2 regions of the Clostridium sp. OM05-6BH genome follow, and region 1 is predicted to be linked to the other one. Evidence: predicted binding sites of a transcription regulator. Region 1 holds the regulator's gene; the other holds the start of a gene.
The links. The regulator LexA, encoded in region 1, represses DNA repair genes until DNA is damaged. The targets are predictions, from matches to a motif close to CNAACANNTGTTNG.
Positions count from the first base shown of each region.

Region 1 (15,361 bases):
CTTGCAATCCTGCTGCCAGACAGGCTGCAATCACGAGATATGGATTAGAAGCCCCATCCGGACTGCGCAACACGATACGCGCCCCGTCTCCACCAATCGACGTTAAGCGGATCAGTGGACTATCATTGGTAAACGACCAGCCAACCGCAACCGGTGCTAAATATCCCGGTATCAAGCGCTTATAGGAGTTCACGATTGGATTTGTGATCAGGCTCATCCCCTTCATATGACGAAGCATTCCCGCCATAAACTGATACCCATCCGCGCTAATGCCATGTTCATCACTGTCGCTGCAAAAGATGTTCTTGCCATTTTTGCTCAATGAAAACGTAAAATGCGCACCAGAACCTTTGACATGCTTACGAGGCTTCGGCATGAACGTTGCATGTACACCGTGTCGTTTTGCGACAGTTCGTACTACCAGACGAGTCGTCATGATATTATCCGCCACTGTCAGTGCATTATCGTGTGCCATCTCCAAAGCATGTTGCGCCGCCTCATCCGAATGATAGGAGCTTTCCACTTCAATGCCCATGTCTGCCAAATATAATACCATGTCACGTCTTGTATTCTCACCGCCATCAGAAGGCCCAACATCAAAATAGCCGCCCCGTTCGGATGACTGATTGGTCGGCTCTCCATTTTCATCCAGATCGAACAGGAAGAATTCATGCTTGATACCTACATCAAGTGTATATCCCATCTGCTCTGCCTCTGCGATGACCTTTTTTAGAATATAACGGCTGCTTCCCTTAAACGGAGTACCATCCGGCTTAACAATGTCACAAATAAAACGTGCCACTTTGCCGTTCTGTGGTCTCCACGGAAAAGTTACAAACGTATCCAAATCCGGAACCAAAAACAGTTCTTCATAGCCAACACCACGGAATCCGTCTACCGCTGCACAGTTAAATCGACACCGACCGCTTAGGATCTTGTCGATCTGATCAACTGTTGTTGCCGTATTTTTCAGATTACCGGCAATATCGGTAAACTGAAGTCGTATAAACTTAACATCTTCTTCTTCAATCAAATCCAGTATATCCTGTCTGGTATACTTTGCCATCATGTCCTCCATTCTGCGCCTGTGTAAGGGGCTCATCATGCTAACTATGTCTTTTCCATACGGTTTTTCTCTGTTATAGAACTGATATAAAACCGTATATTTTTTGACCCTATTATACCAATTTACACATTCATCCTATTATACCTATAAATGAGAAGAGCGTCAACACTTTTTGAAAGTGCGACGCTCTTCTTGTTGGATTTTGTTATAAAAGATCAGGGGACTAAAGTCCACATAATCTTATCAAAGCAAGGAAATGCTTTGCAGGCTTCTTTCGAACTATTCCAGATTGGTATAGCCCATGAGCGCCTTATCTACCTCTTTGGCGACATGACGTCCCTCGTTGATACCCCATACGACTAATGACTGTCCACGGTGCATATCACCGGCCGTATATACTTTATCTATATTTGTCTTGTAGCTGCCCGGTTCCGTCTCCACATTAGTGCGGGCATTCAGTTTTACGCCAAACGCTTTTGCGATATAATCCTGTGTTCCCAAGAAACCGGCTGCAATCAACACGAAGTCTGCCGGGATCTCAAACTCACTGCCGGCGATCTCTGTCATATTCATTCGTCCGGTCTTAGGATCCTTTTTCGGCTCCAGTTTGACAAGCTTAACTTTCTTAAGCCTGCCGTTTTTATCGGCTATAAATTCCTTAACGGTTGCCTGATAAATACGTGGATCCTGTCCATATACAGCGATTGCCTCTTCCTGACCATAATCTGTCTTGCAGACTCTTGGCCACTCAGGCCATGGGTTATTCTGTGCTCTCTGATCCGGAAGTTTTGGCATCATCTCAATCTGTACGACACTCTTTGCACCCTGACGTACCGCCGTACCAACACAATCATTACCGGTATCTCCACCACCGATCACTACGACATTTTTTCCTTTGGTGTTGACCCAGTTTTTCTTTTCACCGGTTAATACGTTTTTGGTAGAACGCGTCAAAAAGTCAACTGCAAAATAAATGCCATCTGCCTCACGCCCCGGAGCCTTAATATCTCTCGGATTGGATGCACCGCAGCATAAGATCACACTGTCATACTGCTGCAACAGATCGGACGCTTTAATATCTTTGCCGACATTCGCATTGACAACAAATCTGATACCTTCCTTCTCCATGACTTTCTGCTTACGGTCGATCACCCATTTTTCCAATTTCATATTTGGAATGCCGTACATCAGTAAGCCTCCGATATGATCGTTTCTCTCATAAACCGTAACACTGTGACCACGTTTGTTTAACTGATCTGCTGCCGCAAGTCCGGAAGGGCCTGATCCAACGATCGCAATCTTCTTTCCGGTACGTACCTTTGGTGGATTTGCTTCCATCAAGCCATGTCGATATCCATACTCCACAATATAATTTTCGTTCGCCTTGCAAGTGACCGGTGTATCATGCAAACCGCAGGTACAAGCTGCTTCACATAAGGCAGGACACACTCTTGATGTAAATTCCGGAAAGTTATTCGTCTGACGCAGCATTTGCAGAGCTTTCTCATAGTTGCCACGGTAGATCAGATCATTCCACTCCGGAACCAGATTATTCAGAGGGCATCCGGAGGCCATTCCACCGATCATCATGCCCGACTGGCAAAACGGCACTCCACAGTTCATACAACGTGCTGCCTGCTCTTTACGGTCTTTTTCACGCATTGGTGCATGAAATTCATTAAAGTTTTTGATGCGCTCTAGCGGTTCTATTGCCGCATTGTCTTTTCGTTCATATTCCATAAATCCCGTAGGTTTTCCCATCGCTTTTTCCTCCATCTTTTAACTTATGCCTGTTTACTGGTTCTTGTGTGCGTAGAATGCTTCGATCTGTGCCTGTTCATAGCTTAAACCTCTCTCTTCCATCTGAGCGATCAATTGCAACATTCTACTATAGTCATAAGAGATAATCTTCTTAAATTTCGGAAGATACTCGCTAAAGTGATCTAACACCATCTGTCCCTTTTCGGAACCTGTTGCAGCAACATGTTCTTCGATCATTGCTTTCAGATCTAAGACATCATATTTATCCGTTACCGGTTCGCTGGATACCAGTTCCTTGTTTAACTTCAGATAAAGGTCACTGTTTTCATCCAAAACATAAGCAACACCGCCGCTCATTCCGGCTGCAAAGTTCTTGCCCGTCGGCCCCAGTACGACGACACGTCCACCGGTCATGTACTCACATCCGTGATCACCGACACCCTCTACAACAGCCGTTGCACCAGAATTTCTGACACAAAAACGTTCTCCGGCGATACCATTAATAAATGCTTTACCGCTGGTTGCTCCATACAGTGCAACGTTACCGATAATAATGTTATCCTCTGCCTTAAAATTAGATCCTTTCTCAGGATAGACAACGATTGTTCCACCGGATAAACCTTTTCCCATATAATCGTTGGAATCACCAATCAACTCCAATTTAAGTCCTTTTGGAATAAATGCTCCAAAACTCTGTCCACCGCTGCCATGACATTCTACAGTGATCGTATCTGCTTCCAATCCTTCATGGAACCTCTTGGTGATCTCAGAGCCGAGAATCGTTCCCAGGGAGCGGTTTAAGTTCGTAACATTCACGGAAATCTTAGCTTTTTCACCAGTCTCCAATGCTGTTTTCAACTTAGGAAGGAACACCTTTTCGTCCATTGTCTTCTCAAGTTCGAAATCAAATTTATTTTTTGGATTAAATTTATTTTCTTTGCGCTCACCCGCAAAACTTGCATCCAGTATCGCACTAAGATCAATGTGTTTTGCCTTCTCTTCTTCACCATCCTTGATCTTCAGCAGATCAGTACGTCCGATCAGATCATTGACCTTGCGAATTCCAAGTGCTGCCATATATTCGCGAAGTTCCTGCGCAATAAAACGCATAAAGTTCTCAACGTATTCCGGTTTGCCCATAAAACGCTTACGAAGTTCCGGATTCTGTGTTGCAACACCTACAGGACAAGTATCAAGATTGCAGACACGCATCATGACACAACCCATAGTAACTAACGGAGCTGTTGCAAAACCATACTCCTCTGCACCGAGCAATGCTGCCACGAGAACATCACGACCGGTCATTAATTTACCATCTGTCTCGATCATAACACGGGATCGAAGGCCATTCATGATCAATGTCTGGTGAGTCTCTGCAAGTCCCAGTTCCCAAGGAAGTCCGGCATTGTAGATCGAACTTCTCGGTGCTGCTCCGGTACCTCCATCATATCCGGAGATCAAGATAACTGCAGCTCCGGCTTTGGCAACACCGGCTGCGACAGTTCCGACACCTGCTTCAGAAACCAGTTTAACAGAAATCCTGGCATCTTTATTACTGTTTTTCAGATCGTAGATCAACTGTGCCAGATCTTCGATCGAATAAATATCATGATGCGGTGGCGGGGAGATCAAGCTGACACCAGGTGTTGAATGTCTTGTCTTGGCGATCCAAGGATACACTTTACCACCCGGCAAATGACCACCTTCACCCGGCTTAGCGCCCTGAGCCATCTTAATCTGAATCTCCTTAGCACTTACCAAATAACGGGAAGTGACACCAAATCGTCCTGATGCCACCTGCTTGATCGCAGAGCATCTGCTGTCCGGGGCACCGGCTGTCTCAAGACGTTCCAGACTCTCACCGCCCTCGCCACTATTGGACTTACCATGCAAACGATTCATAGCGATTGCCAACGTCTCGTGTGCTTCTTGAGAAATAGATCCATAAGACATTGCTCCGGTCTTAAAACGCTTCACAATCTCGTCCACACTCTCAACTTCATCGATTGGAATGCCTTTCTTCGGGAACTTGAAGTCAAGCATACTGCGCAGGGTCATCTTGTTTTCTTTTTCATCAACAGTCTTGGTATACTGCTTAAACAGATCATAACTTCCTGTCCACGTTGATTGCTGCAGCAAATGGATCGTTTCCGGATTATAAAGATGGGCTTCTTTACCGCCTCTTGCCTTATGCTGTCCTCTGCTCTCCAAATTCAAGTCTACGCGAAGTCCTAACGGATCAAATGCAGAAGAATGAAGTTCATCTACCTGATTTTGGATATCTTCCAAAGTAATTCCACCCACACAGCTAACTGTATTCGTAAAATATTTTTCAATTACATCCTGATCAATACCAATCGCCTCAAAGATCTTTGATCCCTGATAAGATTGAATTGTTGAAATACCCATTTTAGAGGCAATTTTTACAATGCCATGTAAGACAGCTGCATCGTAATCATCTACTGCTGCATAATAATCTTTGTCCAGCATTCCATTGTCGATCAATTCCTTGATCGTGCTATGTGCAAGATACGGATTAATAGCACTTGCACCATAACCCAATAAAGTTGCAAAATGATGTACTTCTCTTGGTTCTGCTGTCTCAAGTATCATATCAACGCTTGTTCTTTTCTTGGTTGTTACCAAGTGATGCTGCATCGTTGCCGTAGCCAGCAGAGACGGGATCGCAACGTGATTTTCATCTACACCACGGTCTGTCAGGATCAAAATATTTGCGCCCTCTTTATACGCACGGTCTGCCTCTAAGCAAAGACGATCCAACGCCTTTTTTAATGATGTATTTTTATAATACGTGATCGGAATTTCTTCCACCTTAAATCCATCTTTATTCAGTGTCTTGATCTTAAGAAGATCCGTATCTGTAAGGATTGGATTTTTGATCTTGAGCATTTTGCAGTTTTCTGCCTTTTCCTCTAACAGATTACCATCCTGTCCAATATAAACACTCGTAGAAGTTACAATCTCCTCACGGATCGCATCGATCGGCGGATTTGTTACCTGTGCAAATAACTGCTTAAAATAGTTAAATAATGGCTGCGGTTTCTCAGAAAGCATCGGCAACGGCGTATCTGTACCCATCGCTCCGATCGGCTCTGCTCCATTTTGTGCCATCGGCAGGATAGATGTCTTATATTCCTCAAAAGTATATCCAAATGCTTTTTGCAGACGAACTCTTTCCTCGTCACTCATCTGCTCTACTTTTTGATTTGGAATATGGATTTCCTGAAGAGTGATCAAATTGTTATATAACCATTCGCCATATGGCTGACGAGACGCATACTGCTCTTTTAATACATCATCGTCAATCAATTCACCCTTGACTGTATCAACCAAAAGCATACGTCCCGGACGAAGGCGGTCTTTCTTCACGATTTTTTCCGGTGGAATTTCAAATACACCAACTTCAGAAGATAAGATCAACTGATCATCTGTCGTAATGTAATATCTAGATGGGCGGAGTCCGTTTCTGTCGAGTACGGCACCCATATAATCACCATCGGAAAACAAGATAGAAGCCGGTCCATCCCATGGCTCCATCATCGTTGCATAGTACTGATAAAAGTCTCTCTTTTTCTGACTTACACTCATATCATTTTCCCACGGTTCCGGTATTGTGATCATGACAGCAAGTGGAAGTTCCATACCACTCATTACCAAAAACTCCAATGTGTTATCAAGTCTGGCGGAATCAGATCCGTTCGGATTAACGACCGGAAGCACCTTGCTAAACTCATTAGCAAGATAATGACTTTCCATTGTCTCTTCACGCGCTAACATTTTATCAGCATTACCGACAATCGTGTTAATCTCACCATTATGAACGATAAAACGATTCGGATGTGCTCTCATCCAGCTTGGGTTTGTGTTCGTACTAAAACGGGAATGAACAATTGCAATCGCAGATTGATATTCCGGGCTTTGCAGATCTTCAAAGAACAAACGAAGCTGTCCCACCAAAAACATTCCTTTATATACGATCGTTCTACTGGAAAACGATACGACATAGGTATCATCGTTACTCTGTTCGAATACACGTCTCGCTACATATAACATTCTATCGAAGTCTAAGCCTCGTTCCACATCTTCCGGACGCTTTACAAATGCCTGCATGATGCATGGCATGCACTCTAACGCCTTATGTCCTAACACCTTTGGCGATACCGGAACTTCACGCCATCCTAAAAATTCCAGTCCCTCTTTTTCGACGATGACCTCAAACATCTTCTTTGCCTGATTTTTCTTCAATTCATCCTGTGGGAAGAAAAACATACCAATACCATAATCCCGCTCTTCTCCAAGCTCAATTCCTAATGGAGCAACCGCTTTCTTAAAGAAATTGTGGGAGATCTGTAATAAAATACCAACACCATCACCGGTTTTTCCTTCTGCATCTTTGCCGGCACGATGTTCCAGTTTCTCTACAATGTCCAATGCTCCCGAAACGGTATCATGCGTCTTGTTACCTTTAATATTGACGATTGCACCGATACCACAGTTATCATGTTCAAAACGAGGATCATAAAGTCCTCTTTTTTCATGATCGACCACCTGCATTGCCTTTGCAATTTCAGATTGCGCATTGTTTCTCGCTTTTTCCTTAGCCATGTTATTCCTCCTATCCAACAAAAAAGGAGTCCAGCAACAGAGACCACACGCAAGCTCTTTCCACTTCAGGAAAAGCCCATGAATTCTCTCATTGCTGAACCCCTTTGTTCATCAACTTGTTGATATTATACGGTTTTTTTCTCAAAAAAGCAATATTATTTTGTGAATTTATATGTTTTATTTGTTTTCTAAAGTAAATAATCGTTTTACTTATTTTTCTTTTGTTCCCATTCATAAAGTTCCTCCATTTTCAATTGATCATTTTATTTCAATAAGAAAACAAAGCATTGTTTTATGATGATCAAGGACCTTTGACGCCTTAATCCCATAATACAAAAGATCGATGTTACACTCTTAAAGCGTAACACCGATCTATAAAATTTCATAACATGAAACGGAGAGTGAGGGATTCGAACCCTCGGTCAGTTCTCACCGACACATCATTTCGAGTGATGCACCTTCGACCTCTCGGACAACTCTCCATATATATAGCCCTTAAAGCTCAGTAAGACTCATTATCCTGAATCATTGTACACGATTCACAGCATATAATGAAGTTTCAAAGAAGCTCGTAAATTGAGCACACTTCGAGTATTATATCATAAGTATTTTCATCTGTCAAAATTACTGCTTCGTAAATTGTACTAACAATAATTCTACACCTATTTGATCCTCAATCCGTCCACGCTTAAACAGATATTCTGTCTCTACACACTGTTCCAGCATTTCCTTAAGCTTCGCTGTCGAAAAATGACGACTCTGACTTTGGTATCTCCCCACAGAAAAGGGCGGAATTCCAACTTTTCGTGCAATTTCTCCCTTTGGGACTCCACTCCCTAAATCATTTATCTGCAGTAATATATTAAAGTGTCTCGATAACAAGTACAAAATGGACATTGCACTCTCTCGAAGTTCCAAGAGATCCCGATACAATTTCATCGCCCGCTTCTGATCACCGGAAGCGACTGCATCCATCATCTGAAAAATCTGTCCATTCACTTGTACACACGCAATTTCATCGACATCCTCTTTCGTGATCTCATCGCGATCGCCGACAAAACCGATCAATTTATCCAGTTCATTTTTCACATGATACATATCATTATCGATCAATCCCAAAAAATACTCTGCTGTATTCTCCCTCATCTTCTTTCCTGCCTGCTTGAGGATCCCTACAGTCCACAGCTTGATCTCCCGATCGTTCATCGGCTTCATTTCAACCGCATATCCGCATTTGTTGACATACTTATACAGGCGGTTACGTTTATCAATCTCACTCTCCACAAAAAGTAAGATTGTAGAGTCCGGCATATTTGGCAGATAATCTGCAAGATCATTTGCCGACTTAAACAGACCGGAATTTTCCACAATGATCAATCGATAATCACTAAAAAAGGGCAGTGTATCAGCAAGATCTTTGATCTGCACCACATCTGTTTCTTTACCTTGGAACCGCGTACAGTTCATATCATCTCCGCCATTTAAAACAGCAGCCTTTAAGCTGTCTCTATAAAGACGTTTGAGATAATCTTCCTCTCCATAAAACAGATAGCAGTTCTTAAACTGTCTATTCTTAATATCCGCCTTTAGTTTTTGCAACTTACTGTCCGCCTTTCTCTCCTACTTATTTATAGAGTATAGAGCTCCGGTAAAGAAATTTCTTGGTGTCATATCTGCTGCTAACGATATGTTCTGTATAATCCGGCAAGCTTACCTAAAATCTCAACCCGATCGACAATGATCGGATCCATTGTATCGTTTTCAGGTTGCAAACGATAATGCCCATCCTCTTTATAAAAAGTCTTGATCGTAGCAGAGTCTTCCACTAAAGCAACCACAATCTCACCATTTCTCGCAGTGTTCTGCTTCTTTACCAATATCTTGTCACCATCATAGATTCCGACATTGATCATACTCTCTCCACGCACTTTCAACATAAATGATTCTCCTGTCGGTACATCCTCTGGAAGTAATGGAAAATACCCCTCGATATTCTGCTCTGCAAAAATGGGTTCTCCTGCTGCAATCTCCCCAATCACCGGAACATTTACGATCTCTCTTCGCGCCAGATTAAATTCATCATCAATGATCTCAATCGCACGAGGTTTCGTTGGATCACGACGAATATAACCATTCTTCTCCAGCGTCTCGAGATGAGAGTGTACAGATGAAGTTGATTTCAAATGTACCGCATCACAGATCTCACGTACAGCCGGCGGATATCCGCGCTGTAATGTCTGTGATTTAATATACTCTAATATTTCTTCCTGCTTTGCAGATATTTTACCTTTAGCCATAAATATGCCTCCAATTCCTGTATTCGTTCTATCAAATAATCTACTGCGCATGTTCTGCATAATACAGTGCATCTGCTCATCTAACAAACAATGTGTGTTATATATACTGCTGCACACGATATGGGCAGTCTCATCATTAACAGAGTAACACATATGTTCTGTAGTGTCAAACAAATGTTCCGAACAAATTTTCTATTTGAAGGCTGTTAAACTATAGCGAGTCTGCCTGCAGCACCTTACCGTCTGCCCAAATACGCTCCAGATCATAAAACAGGCGATCCTCTTTATCAAAAATGTGCACGATCACATCGCCAAAGTCCATCAATACCCAAGTACTGTTTTTATTACCTTCGACACGTTTTACGGCATATCCGTTTTTGTGCATATGCTCCTCAACATTATTGATCATCGCTTGGATCTGCGTGGTACTGTCCCCACTTGCGATCACAAAATAATCTGCGATCATTGTAATCTCAGAAATGTCGATCAATTTAATATCATAACCTTTCTTTTCGTCTAATGCCTCATATACGATCTTTGCCATTTTTTTCTGTTCTGTCATAATTATTATATCCTTTCTACGATTGTTTATTGATATTGTTTATAATACTCATATGCCTGTTTGGTATTCGGATCAAAACATTTCATCCCGCGGCTGCTTCCTTTTAGATACGAAACTGTATTTTCTAACGTCATGCACACTGCCTTATCAATATCACAAAATGCTATCTGACGTACCTGTGTAAGTCCCGGTATCAATTTGCGGTTGGGCTCAATATAGTCTGCCAAAAATACTATTTTCTCCAACAAGGTCATCTCCGGTCTTCCTGTCGTATGCCAGCGAATTGCAGCCAATATCTGCTCATCATCAATTTCGTAACGATGTTTCGCATAATAGACTCCAAGTTTTGCATGAAGAAGCGACGGATTCTTCTGTTCCACCTCTGAAATCTCAATATTGTATTTACGACACTTTTGAAGCATCTGCTCGCCACTGCAATATTTTGCACAATCGTGCAATACCGCCGCATACGCCGCCTTATCTAAATCTTCTCCGTAGCGCATTGCCAGCGCTTCTGCCGTATAAAGCACTCCTATCGTATGCGTAAATCGTTTTTCCGATAATTTCTTACTCAACTTACTTTGAATTTCTTGTATCTGTTGCTGCATCTCTAGTTTCCTTTCCTGCCCTGCACCGGATCCAGGTACAATCGCTGCTCGTGAATGTAAGCTGCAACCGCCTGCGGAAGCATCTCATCCACAGAATGCCCTTGCGCGATCATTTCGCGAATCTCATGAGAACTGATCTCGATCTGCTGTATATCGATCAATTGTATACGCGCATGATACTTTTGACATAAATATTCCTTGTGCTTACGCATCTGCTCTGCCGGAACATCATCCCGTCCCACAGCCAGTATAATAGCATTGGCAAATATTCTTTCCGGGTGATACCACTGTTCTAATTGAAAAAAAGAATCTGCTCCCAAAATGAAGTACCACTCACACTCAGGATGCTCTCTTGTGAGTATCTGCAGAGTATCTGCAGTATATGTCGTCCCTGTGCGTCGTAACTCCAAATCCGAAAACATAAAATCATTATTTCCTGCCACAGCCAGTCGAACCATCTGAGACCGAACAGACTCCGATGTTATTTTAGTACTTTCTTTATGTGGAGGTATCTTGGTAGGCATAAATAGCACACATTCCAAAGAAGCCTGAAGTGCTGCCTGCCTCGCCATCGTCATATGCCCATTATGGATCGGATCAAACGTCCCGCCCATAATACCAACTTTTCTTTTGGCTGTGACTCCACTATCCTTCACTAACATTTACTTATCGCCCCAAAGATATTTTGCAGTGCCTTGATCCGTCTTAGATTTCTTCCCCTTAGCTGCAGATCTCTTGTCCGGCTTAGAAAAACTTTTCTGTACTTTGTCTGATTTTTTCATGTTTTTTGCACCATGACGGTTCTGCTTTTCACGTTTCAAAGCACGTTTACGCTTCTCCTCCAATTCAAAGTTTTTCTTATACAAAACAATCTTCTTGCCGATCACCTGCACGACCTCTGAACCGGTTCTCTCTGCCAATACCTGTGCAATCTCATGCGGATCATCCAAACAGTTTTTGAGTACAGATACTTTAACCAATTCTCTTGCATGCAAGGCATCCTTTACTGCATTAACCATCGCAGGCGTTAAACTAGCCTTTCCAATCTGAAATATGCTGTCTAATTTCATTGCCTGTGTTTTCAATTCTGCTCTTTCTTTACTTGTCATATTTATCCTCACTTTTATCATTTTTTTCAGTCTGCTTCGCAGCCGCTTGTTTTTCTCTGCGGCCATTGTTCATACATTAAGTTGCCTTTTTTTCAAACTCGCAAATCCGCTCTTTCAGAGCTCATTCGCTTGTTTCACAAGCTTATTTGCTCGTTAATGAGCCCAGAAAAACAAATGTCTGCTTCGCAGCCGCTTGTTTTTCTCTGCGGCTCATTATATCACAAAATAGCGGCAGAAAAAAGCAATATCTTTTTTTCAAATTTTCAATTTGATAAAATACACATATTCTCTCTTTTTGTCGCATATGTTGCTATAATTATATTTCAAATCGTACTGATATTACTGCACTAACCTATTTGGTACAGAAAGGATTCTCACAATGCAATTATTTCGTTCCATCCTGTCAAGACGAATGCTTGCTCTTATATTATGTGCCGTACTTATTTATGTCAACGCCTTCACATCTGTCAAGGTTTTTGCGAAAGTATGTACAAATCAGCCAGCTTTTCGGTGCACAGCAAATAAACAAGCTGAGGCAGACCAAGCACATAATAATGATCTGGCAATTACCGCAAAAGCTGCCGTTCTGATCGACAACGCTTCCGGACGCATCTTATATGCCAAAAACAAAAATAAAAAATTAATACCGGCAAGTATCACCAAGATCATGACCCTCCTTCTGATCTTTGAATCCATCGAACAGGGGAAATGCAAACTTGAAGATAAGGTAACAGTAAGTGAATATGCCGCATCTATGGGCGGTTCACAAGTGTTTTTGGAACCGGGAGAGACGCAGGACGTCAATACAATGATCAAATGCATCAGCATAGCCAGCGCAAACGATGCCGCTGTGGCCATGGCAGAACACCTTGCCGGATCAGAGCAATCCTTTGTAAAACGTATGAACAAAAAAGCAAAAGCTCTCGGTATGAAACATACTCATTTCAAAAACTGTAACGGTCTGGATGACTCCATAGAGAGCGGACATTACAGCAGTGCATACGATGTAGCCTTAATGTCACAATCGCTTGTGTCCAAGTATCCGGACATTTCCAAGTATTCTACTGTATGGATGGATACTATTACACATGTCACCAAAAAGGGGAAGAAAAAATTTGGACTAACGAATACCAATAAACTAATCCGTACTTATCAGGGAATTACCGGTCTAAAAACCGGATCCACATCGAAAGCAAAATATTGTCTCAGTGCTACTGCACAACGAGATGGAATCAGCCTTACCGCCGTCATTATGGCTGCTCCAGACCCAAAAATCCGATTTGTGCAGGCGGCAGCCCTGTTGGATTATGGTTTTGCAAACTGTACCGCCTTTCAGGAAAATCCGGACGATATCACTCTCCCCCCGCAAAAGATCTCCGGTGGTATCACGCCGGAAATAATCCCGCGCGTCGAAAAACCATTCCAATACGTACTTTGTGGAGATGAACAATCCTATAAGCCTAAGCGCAAGATTTTCTATCGCAAACATTTACAGGCTCCGATCAAAGAGGGGACAATCATCGGTTCTGTTCAATATACATTAAACGATCAGGAGATCGGTTCCCTTCCCATTGTAGCAGCGCAAAGTATCAAAAAAGCCTGCTATAGCGATATTTTTCTAAAACTACTGCAGGCCATTATTGGTAAATAACTCAGACAATTCTTCGGGCATGTATTCATCAGTGCCCTAGCAAAATAAGAAATCCACTCAAGAAAAACAGGAACAAAGCCGCAAACCCTGCTTTGTTCCTGTTACCGTTCTTATTTATAACCGATCATTCCATGAAAATTAGGAATCGCTACGGGAATACTTAAACTCCTCTTTGCCATCATAATCAAATACAAATTGATTCAACGCTTCCGCATTAGCACTGGTATCCCAGGCAGTTCCACCAGAAGTCATAACAATACATGACCCGCAAGAATACTCACCATTATATCCACTGCGAAAATATCCCTGTACCGGAACCTGCATCTGATTGATCGTGGTCGTTCCTAAGGAAACTGCATCTTTCAGATATTCGGTTATCTGCTCATTTGTCAGGTCTGTTGTTACTTTTTTGAGTACTACATTGGCAATGTCCAGCCAATCCGTCATCGGAAGCTTCTTAATCTTGTTAAAGACTGCATTGATCGTCGTGCGCTGTCTCCAAGTACGTCCATAATCATCGCGAAGTCCATTGATCGTTGTAACACCACCCTTACGGATTCGACAGTAACCTAATGCCTGTGCACCATTCAAGGTCTGCTTTCCAACCTTTACATTACGGCTCTTTTTATTTCGAATATAGTTCGTTGAATTCAAATAACTTGCTTCTGACTCAGTAAGTTCCAACTCTATACCCCCCACTTTATCAATAATCTTGGTAAATGCGGCAAATCCAACCTCCACATATCCATCCAATTCAATATTGAAGTTCGTAGCAATCGTCTTATATAACAATTCTATGCCACCAAAAGAATTGGCAGAATTCAACTTATTCTTGCCATGTCCCGGTATTTCAACAACAAGATCACGCATCAATGACGCTGTTTTGAGTGTCCCATGCTTCATATCCATCGTTGCAATGATCATTGTATCTGTAAGACCACTAGCACCATATCCTCTTTCCTCTCGGTAATCGTTACCGACCACGAGAATATTCACAATCTGATCATCTGAATTCACATGAATTCCGCTTAGATCAACGTTAGCAAGTGCCGTATCATAATCTCGATTGATCTGATTCAAGCTGTTGTTATACAGCACCTGCGCCTTTGCCACAAAAAAACCTGCCGTAGCACTAAGAACTAATAAGATTCCCATTAATACTTTTTTCCACATTTGGTATTCCTCCATGTCGTATGCAACGTATCCAGGCTTTGCGGGGCTGCATATCATTATTCATCGTAATCTTTGCCGGTACTGCTCACCGTGCTTGTATCTTTTGGTGTATATTTAAATTCATCTTTACCATCATATTTAAAGATAAACTGACGTAATGCTTCCGAATTGGCTGTCCTGTCATAATCCGTTGTAATACCATTAGTCGGAACCAGACTCCATCCCTGTGCATCCGGAAATTCATTATTTTTGTCATTTCTATAATATCCGTTGACCGGAATCTGCATTTGATGAATCTGTGTTGTACCCATCATCACAGCATCTTTCATATATTTTAGGATCGTATCATTATCCAGATCTGTTCTGACATTTCCTAACACTTTGTCTGCTACTTCCATCCATTTAGAAAGCGGCTGTGACTTCATCTTGTCAAAAAGAGCAGTGATCACTGTACGCTGTCTCCAAGTACGTCCATAATCATCTGCCAGACCGGTTACCGTTTTCACCG
Region 1 is NZ_QULH01000004.1:93,404-108,764, reverse strand. Features, by position in the region: gene DXB73_RS05680 (glutamine synthetase family protein) at 1-1,066, opposite strand, end outside; gene DXB73_RS05675 (glutamate synthase subunit beta) at 1,346-2,827, opposite strand; gene gltB (glutamate synthase large subunit) at 2,861-7,402, opposite strand; gene DXB73_RS14495 (hypothetical protein) at 7,542-7,688, opposite strand; tRNA gene DXB73_RS05665 (tRNA-Ser) at 7,849-7,935, opposite strand; gene holA (DNA polymerase III subunit delta) at 8,078-9,052, opposite strand; gene lexA (transcriptional repressor LexA) at 9,133-9,750, opposite strand; gene rsfS (ribosome silencing factor) at 9,962-10,312, opposite strand; gene yqeK (bis(5'-nucleosyl)-tetraphosphatase (symmetrical) YqeK) at 10,339-10,920, opposite strand; gene nadD (nicotinate-nucleotide adenylyltransferase) at 10,923-11,582, opposite strand; partial or broken gene DXB73_RS14815 (YhbY family RNA-binding protein) at 11,748-12,029, opposite strand; gene DXB73_RS05630 (D-alanyl-D-alanine carboxypeptidase family protein) at 12,409-13,680, shown strand; gene DXB73_RS05625 (LCP family protein) at 13,819-14,853, opposite strand; gene DXB73_RS05620 (LCP family protein) at 14,910-15,361, opposite strand, start outside.

Region 2 (15,361 bases), on a different contig from region 1:
GAAGTTCTGTCCGATTTCTGGGACAGGAAATGCGATGATCGTAAAACTGACTTGATCTCCCGGAATAAATTCATTGGTTAATTCAGTGGAAGCGGCTTGATAGTCAAGTCGTTTGCTGCGCTGTTTGTCGCTGTCCTTTGGAGTTGTTGATTTGTTTTCAGGGATAAAAGGATGTTCTCCAAATGTCTCGATCACGGCAGGACCGGCATAGGTGGCTGCGAGATCTTTCATATCCTGATAGGCGCTGCGCTGCTCTGTGAGACAGCGGTCTGCATATGCCTTGTCAAAGATCAGCGCATTATCCATACGGTGATCGTAGTCATATTGTTTGTTGGCTGAGGCACCGAAGTATCCGATGCGACCTCTGGCCGAGCGTGTCGTCATGCTGACGCCGGCACGATAAATACAGCAATCAAGATCCATTTGCGCAAATTGCCGGATGGCGGCGCGAACGATCTGTTCGAATCCTAAGCTGAAACGGATATTGACGGTTTTCTTTGCGGACAGATCAATGTTATATAATTCAAATCCTTTGCGGAATCCCTCTGTATATGTGGCCGCCATTGCCTGAATTTTTGCTTGAGAAAGTGTGTTTAAGTGACGGGCGGTTTCCAGTTCATTTTCGGAAATATATTCCCCAAAATAATATAGATAGCGCAGATCGGTTAAGTCTGCCTGCATTATAATATTTTTGGCAAATGCCATGCGTGGATCTAACAGCGAACGGGTACGGTCTGCAATGGTAATATCTGCGTAATCAAAGCAGTAATAATATAGTGCATGACGAATTTCTTCTGCGGAGGGGTCCTCCTGTTCTAAGATAGAGTATACTTCCAAAAATAATTCCATCGCCATTGTCACGTACTGCAAATGCTGCTCAAATACATAAGCGATACAGCCTCGCATTTCCGCATATAGCGCACATAGAAGCTGTCCCATTTCCAGACCAAATACGTTGCAGGCATAGTCAGGATTCGCGTAACTCTCTGCGTAATGTTCCGGAAGAATATCAGCATATAAAGAGTGGTTTAACTGCTGTAATTGTTCTAATGGCATATGATATACGCTGCCGGTGGCAACACAATTCCATGTGTCCGTGATTTCGGATAGAAAGGATGCAACCATTGTGACATACGATGCATATGGAGCACACAGTTCTGCTTCGTTTTGAATCTCGTAAATACGCTCACTTGCCAATGTAAAACGTTCTTCCAAAGCTTTATTTTCTTCTTGATAATAATCATATACTTTTATCATTTTGGAAATCCTCCTAAACAATTAATGGAAAGCACTTATAGGCTTTCCATTAATGAAATTATTCATGCATTTTAACGTTTGTGCGTTTGATGATATTTTACTTTCTCTTCGTACATTTTTTCATCCGTGACTTTAATAAATTCATCCAATGTGATGTCCTCCGATGGGACTGCCACGACAATGCCGAGACTGCTGCTGATCGTATACGGTTTGCCGGATGAGGCATTAAATTCATCCAAATAGTTTTGTATGCGTTTACGGAAAGCAGCTTCTTCTTCACTAGAAGATGAGTTACAAGCCCAAGCGGCTACAAATTCATCGCCGCCAAAACGAGCGCATGTAGCATTTGCCGAAGATTCCTGTGCTAACGCCTGCCCTACCGTAGAAATCGCAATATCACCATCGGCGTGTCCGTATGTATCGTTTATGGTTTTGAGACCGTTTAGGTCAGCGGATACAAGAACGAAAGGTGTATTGGTCTTTGCGCATTGTTCAAATAGCGGCTGTACGCGTTGGTAGAAACCACGGCGATTAAATAAGCCGGTCATTGGATCGTGGATATATTTGTTCTCCAATGAGGAGATAATGTTTTGTTGGCGTTGATGTGTTTTTGTATTTTCTAAGGCGTTGCTTATGTTCATTAAAAATTGATACAGATATTCCATATTCATCATTTCGCTGTCATAAGCCAACACAACGTAACCAATCGTCATATCCAATACATGGAGCGGACAAAACATTAATGCGTCCTCGTCTTTCAATATTGTGGATAGGTTTGGCAGTAATGCAGAAGTATTAAAATCGATCAGCCCCTGCCATTCGCCGTTAATGCGAGACAACATGATATTCATCTTGTCGGAGTAACCGCTTCGATGAAAATTTGCTTTGTCGATAATATCGGATAACTCTTCCTGCTCAACCAAAAAGTCGTCAACGATACAAAGCCAAAACTTATTGCTGCGGAACTCATCAGCGTACTGCATCAGGTTGTTAAATACACCAAAGAAAGAATCGTTATCGGTAAGATCGGCAGCCATGTAGATCTGGGTCTCGCTGAAATGACGGTGATCATTTAACCGAGAATGCAGTTTGTGCGTTCTGTTATTATATTTTGTCATGGAATTCTGCTTGTTGCTTTGGCAGCCACAAGAGGAACCATAGACAATCTCCGAAACAATCTCTAAAGGTTCATCAATTTCCTTGCCCTGTAACAAATTTCTCATAATACGAAATGTTCTGGAAATCGTTGCATCAATATCGTAACGAACCGTTGTGATCGGTGGATAAAAATCCAGAGCTTCCTCAATTCCATCAAAACCGGTGACAGCAACGTCTTCGGGAACATTGTATCCATGATCGGTCAAATATTGTATGGCAGCGATCGCCATACTGTCGTTGGCACAGACGATTGCTTCCGGCATTGGAAGATCACTGTCGATAAAGGATTGGACGACAGTGTGTGTTGGACCATACCAAAAATCGCCGTAGCCGATCCGTGCTTCCTCGACCGGAATCTGATGTTCGGTAAGTACATCACGATATACTTGTAAACGTTCCTCGGAGAAAAGGTTATCTTTCTGTCCGGCAATAAAATTAATGCGACGGTATCCATGGTCATCGATCAGATGGGATAGCAGCTTACGTATCGTGGATTTATATTCGTAAATAATGCTTAGGCTTCCCTCCAACGGATACTCAATGGATATTACCGGAATATCTCGCTTTTTGGCATGTTCGATAATGGATTCACGAACGAGCTCATTTTTGATCGTGATCGTCAACATGATCAGTCCGTCTAATACATCGGTATCGATCAATTGGTAAATGTTTCCCTCACCGATGTCATGTTTCTGATCCCAATATAGCGGGCTGAATGCACTGAAAAAGAGGACTTTGAAGTGAAACTCATGAGCGAGCCTCTTAAATGCCTCAAAGAAACGATCATTATAATCAGTACTAATATCAGCCACGCAAACCCCAATGATTTTTGTAGTATTTTCTTGCAAAACTACGTGTACCTCCTCTTGCTATCGCTAGTTGTACATTATTACTGTTATTATATTACAAATAAAATGCTATCTCAAGGGAAAAAGCAACAAAAACCAGTATTTCCGTTATAACTGTGAATAATTTTATGCGTCTGGTGCACAATATAGATGAGCCTTGATATGATATCGAACATATGTACTTGTTTTAGGGAGCGGATTGTGTTATACTTTACAATCACAGTGGGCAAGTATTACAGAAATGGAGATAACCTATGGGTAAACATGATGAATTGACCAAATATATAAAAATACGAGGAGCCAGAGAACATAATCTCAAAGGGATTGATATTGATATACCACGCGATGAGTTTGTTGTTTTGACCGGGCTTAGCGGATCCGGCAAATCATCGCTGGCTTTTGATACGATCTATGCGGAAGGGCAGAGACGTTATATGGAGTCGTTATCTTCATATGCCAGAATGTTCTTGGGTCGGATGGAAAAACCGAATGTAGAAAGCATAGAAGGACTGTCGCCGGCAATTTCGATCGACCAGAAGTCGACCAATCGCAATCCGCGTTCTACGGTTGGAACCGTGACAGAAATATATGATTATTTTCGCCTGCTTTATGCACGTATTGGTATTCCGCACTGTCCAAAGTGTGGCCAGGAGATCAAGCGTCAGACGGTCGACCAGATCGTGGATGAGATCATGACATATCCGCAGGGAACGAGGCTGCAGCTTCTTGCGCCTGTTGTGCGTGGACGCAAAGGTGAACATGCAAAAGTATTTGCTTCAGCCAAAAAGAGCGGTTATGTGCGCGTTGTTGTGGATGGACATATTTATGATCTTTCCGAAGAGATCAAATTAGAGAAGAATAAAAAGCACAATATTGAAATTTTAGTAGATCGTCTTGTCGTTCGCGAGGGGATTGAAAAGCGTCTGGCTGACTCGATCGAGAGTGTTATGCGCCTGTCGGATGGACTCTTGATCGTAGATATTCCCGGGGATCGTCAGATTAATTTCAGTCAGAGCTTTTCCTGTGCAGACTGTGGTATCAGTATAGAAGAGATTGAACCGCGCAGTTTTTCGTTCAACAACCCGTTTGGTGCATGTGAAACCTGTGCCGGTATTGGCTATAAGATGGAGTTTGCGGAGGAATTGTTTGTGCCGGATCCATCGGTAAGCCTGGCAGATGGGGCAATCGTGGTGATCGGCTGGCAGTCTTCTAAGGATCCGGGAAGTTATACAAGATGTACGCTGGAAGCATTGGCAAAGTCGTATGATTTTGATCTGAATACACCATATGGTGAGCTGTCGCCGGAGATTCGTCATATGATCATGCATGGCACGGATGGCAGAGTGGTACAGGTGCATTATCGCGGTCAACGGGGGATCGGAGTATATGATGTAGCATTTGAGGGCGTGATCAAAAATGTGCAAAGACGGTATCGAGAGACTCATTCCGAGACGACACGTCGGGAATATGAGAGCTTTATGCGGATCACTCCTTGTGAGACATGTCATGGCAAGCGATTGAAAGAGTCTTCGCTGGCTGTGACGGTAGGAGATAAAAATATTGCAGAGATGACAGAAATGTCAATCCGTGATCTGCAGCAGTTTATGCAGTCCCTGACATTAACGAAGAGACAGCAGACGATAGGGGAGCTGGTGCTTCGAGAAATACATGCACGAGTTGGCTTTTTGATGGATGTCGGATTGGATTATCTGAGTTTGGCCCGCAATGCGGGTACGTTGTCCGGAGGTGAGGCGCAGCGTATCCGTTTGGCAACACAGATTGGTTCCGGCTTGGTCGGAGTAGCTTATATTTTGGATGAACCAAGTATAGGACTTCATCAAAGAGATAATGACAAACTCTTAAAAACTTTATTAAAATTACGTGATCTGGGTAATACATTGATCGTGGTCGAGCATGATGAGGACACAATGCTGGCAGCAGATCATATTGTTGATATTGGCCCCGGAGCGGGAGCGTTTGGCGGTGAAGTTGTGGCACAGGGAACAGCACAGGAGATCATGCAGAACGAAGACTCTTTGACGGGAGCATATCTTAGTGGTCGAAAGCAGATCGCAATTCCATCAAAACGCCGCAAGCCGGCAGGCTGGGTTGAGGTGCGGGGCGCAGCGGAGAATAATCTCAAAAATGTCAACGTGAAGTTTCCGGTTGGAGTGATGACCTGTGTGACAGGCGTATCAGGTTCCGGTAAGAGTTCGTTGGTCAATGAAGTATTATATAAGAGCCTGGCAAAGCAGCTTAATCGTGCGAGATGCATCCCCGGCAAGCATAAGTCGATCAAAGGACTGGAGCAATTGGACAAGGTAATTGATATTGATCAGTCGCCGATCGGTCGGACACCACGTTCAAATCCGGCAACGTATACTGGGGTGTTTGACATGATCCGTGATCTTTTCGCCTCCACGCCGGATGCTAAGGCAAAGGGTTACAAGAAAGGTCGTTTCAGCTTTAATGTGAAAGGCGGACGATGTGAGGCATGTGGCGGCGATGGAATTGTTAAGATAGAGATGAATTTCTTGCCGGATATTTATGTTCCATGTGAGGTATGTGAAGGCAAACGATACAACCGTGAGACGCTGGATGTCAAGTATAAAGGTAAGAGCATTTTTGATGTGCTTGATATGACAGTGGATGAGGCACTTCCATTTTTCGAGGCGATACCATCTATCCGTCGCAAGATAGAGACACTGCATGATGTCGGTTTATCTTATGTCAAACTTGGCCAGCCTTCGACAACGCTATCCGGTGGAGAAGCACAGCGAATAAAGCTTGCAACGGAACTTAGCCGGCGCAGTACCGGTAAAACAGTTTACATTTTGGATGAGCCGACGACAGGACTACATTTTGCGGATGTGGATCGCTTGATCAGCATTTTGCATCGGCTGGCAGAAAGTGGCAATACGGTGATCGTGATCGAACACAATCTTGACGTGATCAAGACAGCGGATTATATTATTGATCTGGGACCGGAAGGTGGCGACAAAGGTGGAACCGTCATTGCTACGGGGACGCCGGAGAAAGTAGCGGATAATCCGAATTCGTATACCGGAGTATATATTAAAAAGATGCTTGATAAACAGAAATGAGGATGGGTTATGAATGATCACAAAGGTTTTTTTGCAATGATGGCACGAATGAAATATATAGAGCGTTGGGCATTGATGCGCAATTCGGTGTCGGAGAATATATGCGAGCATTCGCTGGAAGTTGCTATGCTTGCACATGGTTTAGGGATTATCGGCCGGAAACGGTTTGGAAAGGATCTTTCGCCGGAACGTCTTGCAATGTTAGGAATGTATCATGATTGTACGGAGATCATTACCGGAGATATGCCGACTCCGGTTAAGTATGCCAATGATGAACTTAAAGAAGCATACAAGGCGATTGAAGATTCAGCAGCACAACGTTTGCTGGAAATGCTGCCGGAAGATCTGAGAGCGGAATATGAGTCGTATTTCCTGCCGGAACAGATTACGCCGGAAGAGTATCGTTATGTGAAAGCTGCCGATAAATTATCAGCGTTGATCAAATGCATAGAGGAAGAAAAGACCGGTAATCAGGAGTTTCGCAGTGCGAAGCAGGCAACTTACGAATCCCTGCAGCAAATGAATATGCCGGAGGTGACGGTGTTCTGTGAGGCGTTTTTGCCGGAGTATTATAAGACTTTGGATGAATTAGAACATTGATCTGACTGTGATAGAAAGGGAGGCAAAATTATGCCCGGAGTGTTATTTGAAGGTGGCTCATTTCGAGCAATTTTTAGCTGTGGAGTGATGGACGCATTATTGGACCAGGATGTAATGTTTCCGTATTGCATTGGCGTGTCGGCGGGAGCTGCAGATTCCGCCAGTTATATTTCGCGACAGAAGGAACGCAATCTGAATATGCTGCTGCGGTATCGTAATGATAAACGTTATATGGGATTGCGAAATTATTTTAAGAAAGAGCATAGTTTGTTTGGCGTGGATTTTGTTTTTCGAAAAATGCCCAATGTTTTGTTCCCATTTGATATGGATACCTTTCAGAATTATGCCGGAGATTATGTTGTGGTAACAACGGATGCCAATACCGGCAAACCACATTATTTTCATAAAGAAGACGTAGATGATCGATTTGATGTGTTTTGTGCCAGTTGTGCGCTGCCGGTGTATTTCCAAGCGGTGCATATTGGAGGGGGAGCATATTATGATGGCGGTGTATCTGATCCCGTGCCGATCCGTCGACTACAGAGAGACGGACATCACAAAGCTTTGATCGTTTTAACCAGACCGGAAGGTTATCGTAAAGCGTGTGGCAGATCGGATCGCTTCGCAGCGGGAGTGCTGCGCAGACGATATCCGGCAATCGCAGATAATTTATTGCATCGCTACAAGACATATAATGAATCGGTACAAATATGTGAAAAGATGCAGGAGGAAGGCAATGCCGTATTGATCCGCCCGTCAGAACCGCTTAACAGCTTTGAAAAAGATACGGATGTACTGCGTCGTTCATACCAAATGGGGTATGATATGGCAATGAACCGGATGGATGAGATCAAGGCATTATTTTAGGCAAAAAACATTGGAATCCTTTGAAATAGCAAAGGAAATGAAAAATTTATACATTTTTTATTTCTTTTTTTAGGGAAATAGGGTATAATAGGCATGGTTTTTGAAAACTAACTCTGCAAAGTGGCATAAAATGCAGGTTTGCAGAAATCTATTCTTCCACAGTGGAAGAGAATCAAAAGATGGAGGGAAAAGTTATGTTAGTATCAGCAAAAGAGATGCTTACCAAAGCAAAAGCTGGCAAGTATGCAGTAGGTCAGTTCAACATCAACAATCTGGAGTGGACAAAGTCTATTCTTTTGACAGCACAGGAATTAAAGTCCCCTGTTATTTTAGGTGTGTCTGAGGGCGCAGGAAAGTATATGTGCGGTTACAAGACAATTGTTGGTATGGTAAATGGTATGATTGAAGAGCTTGGAATCACTGTTCCTGTAGCACTTCATTTGGATCATGGTTCATATGAAGGAGCAAAGGCATGTATTAATGCAGGATTCTCATCCATCATGTTTGACGGATCTAGTCTTCCGATCGAGGAGAACATCGCTAAGACAACAGAGCTTGTTAATGCATGTGGTATCTTAGGTCTTTCTTTGGAAGCCGAGGTAGGTTCTATCGGTGGTGAAGAAGATGGTGTTATAGGTGCAGGTGAGTGTGCAGATCCAGATGAGTGCAAGGCGATTGCGGATCTTGGTGTTACAATGCTTGCAGCAGGTATCGGTAATATCCATGGTAAATATCCGGAAAACTGGGCAGGATTAAGTTTCGAGACATTGGATGCGATCCAGGCCAAGACAGGAGATATGCCATTAGTATTGCACGGTGGTACAGGTATTCCGGCAGACATGATCAAGAAAGCAATCTCTTTGGGTGTTGCTAAGATTAATGTAAATACAGAGTGCCAGTTGGCATTCCAGGAAGCTACTCGTAAATATATCGAAGAGGGTAAAGACCTTCAGGGTAAAGGATTTGATCCTCGTAAGCTTCTTGCACCGGGTGCTGAGGCAATCAAGGCTACCGTTAAAGAGAAGATGGAATTGTTCGGATCTGTAGGTAAGGCTGAGTAATGATACTGTCGTAATTGTACGTGAAGAGGTATTGTATAGCATAGAAGCAGGAAACAATTTTGTGGCACAAGAGACAGAATTGTTTCCTGTTTTCCACTATACGGAGTAAAGTGCCGGTGTATTTTTAGAAAAGCAGTGACACTATAACACGATACAGATTCATGTAGAGTAGAAATGAGGATTAGTGTGAATCGAGCAGAATTTTTGTCTATATTACGTGAGAGTTTGGAAGGAAATATGCCGAAAGAGGATGTGGAAGCTAATCTTCGGTATTATCGGGATTATTTTGCACAGAGCGAACACAGTGACAAAGAGGTTTGTGAAGAGCTGGGAGATCCCCGTCTTATTGCAAAGTCCCTGATCGATGCATATATGGCATCTAAAGGATCTGATGCAAATCAATATATGGATCAGGCGCGCAGTGAATACAGCCAGACTTATGGAGAAACTTATGGGCATGAGACGGAGAATGGTATTTCGAAACTATTTCGTTATCTTATCATAGGTGCAGGAATTGTAGTTTTTATGATATTGCTAGTTTTTTTGCTCCGCTTTGCGTTGGTGATCTTAGTGCCGATTGCATTGATCGTGATTGCTTTAAAGTTGATTCGAGGAGATTTTTAGCAGGCAATATTTAGTTAAAGGATAGAAATTAGTACGATGTATAAGATATTAGCAAAAGATGGAAGAGCAAAACGTGCACAGCTTGAGACAGTGCATGGAACAATACAGACACCTGTTTTTATGAATGTTGGAACGGTTGGTGCGATGAAAGGTGCAGTTGCGACTACAGATATGCAGCATCTTAAGACACAAGTGATGCTGTGTAACACATATCATCTGCATGTTCGCCCTGGCGATAAGATTATTCGCCAACTGGGAGGATTGCATCATTTTGTGGCATGGGATAAGCCGATCTTGACAGATTCCGGTGGATTTCAGGTGTTTTCTTTGGCGGGATTGCGTAAGATCAAAGAAGAAGGCGTGTATTTCAATTCACATATTGATGGACACAAGATATTTATGGGCCCGGAAGAGAGTATGCAGATTCAGTCTAATATAGCGTCAACGATAGCCATGGCATTTGATGAGTGCCCGCCACATCCGGCAACAAGAAAGTATATGCAGGATTCTGTGGATCGCACAACACGCTGGCTGGAACGCTGCAAGAAAGAGATGGCAAGGTTGAATGCTTTGCCGGATACGATCAATCCGAATCAGATGTTATTTGGTATTAACCAAGGTGGAACATTTCAGGATATTCGTATTGAACATGCAAAACGTATTTCGGAGATGGATCTGGATGGCTACGCATTAGGTGGATTAGCAGTCGGAGAATCGCACGAAGAGATGTATCGCATCTTGGATGAGACGGTACCATATCTTCCGGAAAATAAACCGACATATTTGATGGGTGTCGGGACTCCTGCTAATATTTTAGAGGCAGTAGAGCGTGGCGTTGACTTTTTTGATTGTGTGTATCCGGCGCGTAACGGTCGTCATGGACATGCATACACAAATCATGGAAAGATGAATCTGTTAAATGCCAAATATGAATTAGATGACAGACCATTGGATGAAACATGCGATTGTCCGGTATGCAAGCACTATAGCAGAGCGTATATCCGCCATCTGCTTAAGGCAAAGGAAATGCTTGGACTTCGTCTTATGGTAACGCATAATTTGTATTTTTATAACACAATGATGGAAGAAATACGTGATGCCATTGAAAAAGGGTGTTACGCACAATATAAAAAGCAAAAATTAGAACAATTACAGGAGGAAACAAAATGAATTTAGCAGTATTAGCAGGACAGGCAGGATCACAGAATGCAGGAGGAAGTATCATGACAATGGTAATTCTTTATGCCGTTATCATTGGTATCTTTTGGTTCTTTGCAATCCGTCCACAGAGCAAACAGAAGAAAGAGCATGAGACCTTACTCAGTACGTTAGAAGTTGGAGACAGCATTCTGACGACAAGTGGTTTTTTTGGCGTTGTAATTGACATCAAGGATGAGATTGTTATCGTTGAGTTTGGCAGCAACAAAAACTGCCGTATTCCAATGAAAAAGGATAACATTGTTGAGATTGACAAACAGACTGAGGATTAAGATCTTACTAAGGCTTCTCATACCGGAAGGATTTGAAGTATGGGAAGTTTACATGCAAAGATTGTGTAGATGCAACAGAATATGACAAGAAAAACAGCCTCTGAAGGTATTATGTAATACTTCAGAGGCTGTTTTTGGGATATTATTTTGCTGCGCTGATCGTTGACTTTATGAGCGCGCAGCATATTCTTTCATTTGCTGCAGATATTCGTAAGGTACAGCAAGGTGTCCCATGCCGGAACCAAGGGAAATGTGTGGCTTATTTGTTCCATGGAAATCAGAACCGCCACTGGGAAGCAGGTCAAATTTTTTGGCAATATTTCGGATGAAATATTCATCTTGTTTGCTATAAGTGGAATATTTAACCTCTACACCTAACAGACCATATTCCTTTAATTCGGTGAGCAGGCTGCAAAGTTCCTTTTCGGAAAGATGATAGAGAAGTGGATGCGCCAGTATTGGCACGCCACCGGCGGCTAAGATTGTTTTGATCCCCTCTTCTCTGCTAATATATTCGCGTGGTACATAATAAGGTGCTGAGGGGTCAAGGTAACCATCAAAAGCTTCAGCGGTATTCTTCACAACGCCATACTTGATCAATAGACGTGCAAAGTGTGCTCTTGTGACAACAGCATCTGGATTTCCATTTGTCAATTCTTCCATTGTGATCGGAATGTTATCCCGCCGAAAGCGTGCAGCCATTTCTTCGTTACGAGCGTCTCGACGTTTGATCATGATCTGTGACATTTTCTGAAATCCTTCATGCGTATGATCAATAAATAATCCCACGATGTGAATATCGCGGTCACGAAAACCGACAGACAATTCAGTCCCCGGGATGGCCTCGATCGCCATATCTTTAGCGGCTTCTAAAAAATCCGGAATACCCTCCACTGTATCATGATCTGTCAGAGCGATTGCCTGCAAACCGCAGGAAACAGCCTTATTAACAAGCTCTGACGGGGAACATGTCCCGTCGGAAAATGTAGAATGTGTATGTAAATCAACGGTTCCCATAAGTATCTACCCTTTCTTGTTTTGAACACTCAAATATCACATTTATTATGGATGTGTGAAGTAAGAGTGTATTTATTGTATATTTACGGTATCAGTATAGCATAATCAGGCAAAAGAAGCATACATAAAATATAGTATGTAAGATTCGTGTGAAGGAGGCTGTTTTTTTTGAAAAAAAATGTCATTTCATTTTGTGTTGTGTTGGGGCTTATGTATGTGTTTTCTGTCATTCTGCTTGGTATTGGGTCGGTCATCATCTGGAAAACAGGTGTAACGGCAAAGAGTATCAGCATGGCGGTTATTCTTGTATACGTACTGAGCTGCTTTGGAGGAGGATTTCTTCTGGGTAAAAAAACGGGAAGCCGCAAATTGTTATGGGGATGCTTGGTTGGAGCTGTTTATTTTGGAATTTTGCTGTTGATCGGTCTTGTTGCCGGTAATACAACACTTGCTGGAAATTCTTGGATATTTAGTGGTGGAATTGTGTGTGCAGTAGCTGGAATGGTCGGTGGAATGCTTGCTCCGGTATCAGAAGGATAATTGTTACATTTATTTAATAGAAAAGTAACTAATCTGTGATACTATTCATGAGGAATATGTTATCATAGGTAAATGCGTGGCTTGACTATAGAGCTGTCAAGCTGCTGAATATAAATAAATGGAGGGGCTATTATGGTAACAAAGGAAGACGAAAAGATAATGGAGAGTTTATCGGATAGAAGCCGCAGAGAACGGAGCGAACGTAGAAGAAACAGACGCAGAAGTGGTTTGATCTTCGGAAATATAGCATTAGCGCTTGGCATCGTGGTCGTTGTTTTGGTAATTCGAGTGGTCGCGTTGGGTACACCGAATGCAGATAAGGAGAAAGCTGCTCATAAAATAGCAGAGAAGGCAACGGCAACACCGATCGCAACACCGACTGCATCGCCGACGGCGACGCCGAATGGCGCAGATCATTGGATCCGTAAAGATTTGGATGCATCAAAGCCGATGATTGCATTTACATTTGACGATGGTCCATATGCTAAGGTGACCAGACGCATTTTAAAAGCATTGAATAAAAGCAACGGACGCGCCACTTTCTTTGTGGTAGGTAATCGTGTGCCGGAATTTAGCGAAACACTTGCGTTACAGTATGAGCAAGGTAATCAGATCGGAAGCCACACCTTTGATCATAAGGACTTGAGCAAAATGAAAGCCAAGAAGATCAAATGGGAAATTAATAAAACCAATCAAAAAGTATCAAAAGTTATTGGGTGTAATACTACAGCGCTTAGACCGCCTTATGGTAATGTGAGCGATACAATGCGTAAAACGATCAAAACGCCGATGTATTATTGGAGCATCGATAGCGAGGACTGGAAGAGCAGAAATGCAAATTCCATTGTGAAACGTTGCAAGGATGCGAAAGATGGTGATATCATATTGATGCATGATCTATATCCTACGACTGCAGATGCGGTAGAAAGATTGGCACCATATTTTGTTAAAAAAGGATTCCAATTGGTAACACTTGACGAGATGTTTTATTACAAGCACAAGGATGCAGAGCCGGGAAATGTGTATTTTTCCGCACGATAAATCCGGATATAACAAATGAAAATAAAATGAATTGAGATTGGCAAGGATTTGATGATTCAAACCTTGCCAATTGTATATTTACTATGGTATAATGATATTTGGCGTGATTTCTTATTCACGCAAAAATTGCAGTTATTAAAAGGAGAAAAGCAACATGAAGAACAAGAAAAAGGGATTACTGCATATTATTGTTATTTTAGCAGTAATTGCACTGTGTTCTTTTACTACTTTGGTAGGCTTTACAAAAGCGCATAAAGGAAGCGCACGTAACATCAAGCTTGGTCTCGATCTGGCTGGTGGAGTAAGTATTACCTATGATGTAGTAGGGGACAAGCCAACGGATGCCGAATTGAAAGATACGGTAACGATGATGCAGAAACGTGCAGAGGTACATAGTACGGAGTCATCGGTAGTTACTGATGAGAAGGGCCGTATCGTGATCGATATTCCGGGTGTTGATGATGCAGAGAAAGTATTGTCAGATTTAGGTAAGGAAGGTTCTTTGGACTTTGTCGCACAGGATGACATGGATCTGTCCAGTGGCAAGCCGGTTTATACAAAGACAATTTGTACCGGTAAAGACATCAAGAGTGCAGAGGCCGGAACGACACAGGATGAATCTACCAAGACGAAAAAGTACGTTGTATCATTGAAGTTTAAGAGCAAGGGCACTAAGGCATTTGCTACAGCAACAGAAGAAGCAGCACCTTCTCATAAGATGATCTACATCGTATACGATGGAAAAGTAATTTCCAATCCGGGTGTAACTGAGGCAATCACAAATGGTGAGGCACAGATCTCCGGTGGATTTAAGACATATGATGAGGCAGAAGAACTTGCTTCTTATATCCGTATCGGTGCACTTCCGGTCGAGTTAAAGGCAGCACAGTCTCAGGTGGTAGGTGCACAGCTTGGTCTTGACGCAATTCAGTCCAGTTTGTTAGCCGGTGCGATCGGTTTTGGATTGGTTGTATTATTTATGATCATTTTCTACCGTCTGCCAGGTTTGGCATCTTCTATCGCATTGGTGTTCTATTTGGGACTGATGTTAGTAGCTTTGAATGTCTTAGATATTACACTGACACTTCCTGGTATCGCCGGTATCATATTGAATATCGGTATGGCGGTCGATGCGAACGTAATTATCTTTACGCGTATTAAGGAAGAGCTTGCCAAAGGAAAATCCGTTCAGTCGGGTATTAAGATTGGTTTTGACAAGGCGTTATCTGCTATCATTGATGGTAACGTAACCACCTTGATCGCTGCAGCAGTATTGTATGTAAAGGGATCCGGTACAGTTAAGGGCTTTGCTACAACATTGGCACTTGGTATCATTTTATCCATGTTTACAGCACTTGTTATTACGAAGTTGCTGTTGAATGCGATGTATTCCCTTGGTATGGATGATGTGAAGTACTTCGGTGTGGAGAAGCCGAGAAAGCCGATTCACTTTGTGGAAAATCGCTTGAAGTTTTTCTGCATTTCCGGTGCGATCATTTTGGCATGTGTTGTTACCTTAGGTGTTAATAAAGCATCCAGATGCGGTGGCAACATTTTGAATTATGGTTTGGATTTCTTAGGAGGTACTACGTATGACATTACCTTCCCAGATAAAACAGATCTGAATGCAGATCTTAAGTCTGATCTTGAGAAACTGTTTAGTAAGACGGCAAAATCTAACGATGTAGTCATTTCAGAAGTTGCCGGACGCAATGCATTGTCTGTCAAGACAGTTGAGTTGAACGAGAAACAGC
Region 2 is NZ_QULH01000001.1:411,136-426,496, reverse strand. Features, by position in the region: gene DXB73_RS01935 (aminopeptidase) at 1-1,257, opposite strand, end outside; gene DXB73_RS01930 (GGDEF domain-containing protein) at 1,329-3,263, opposite strand; gene uvrA (excinuclease ABC subunit UvrA) at 3,518-6,367, shown strand; gene yfbR (5'-deoxynucleotidase) at 6,377-6,967, shown strand; gene DXB73_RS01915 (patatin family protein) at 6,998-7,834, shown strand; gene fba (class II fructose-1,6-bisphosphate aldolase) at 8,029-8,895, shown strand; gene DXB73_RS01905 (DUF1700 domain-containing protein) at 9,082-9,519, shown strand; gene tgt (tRNA guanosine(34) transglycosylase Tgt) at 9,556-10,689, shown strand; gene yajC (preprotein translocase subunit YajC) at 10,743-11,009, shown strand; gene DXB73_RS01890 (PHP domain-containing protein) at 11,178-12,026, opposite strand; gene DXB73_RS01885 (TIGR04086 family membrane protein) at 12,195-12,566, shown strand; gene DXB73_RS01880 (polysaccharide deacetylase family protein) at 12,699-13,607, shown strand; gene secD (protein translocase subunit SecD) at 13,762-15,361, shown strand, end outside.
Region 2: a site for LexA is predicted at 3,433-3,446, ahead of uvrA (excinuclease ABC subunit UvrA). Genes of this name have one in related genera too.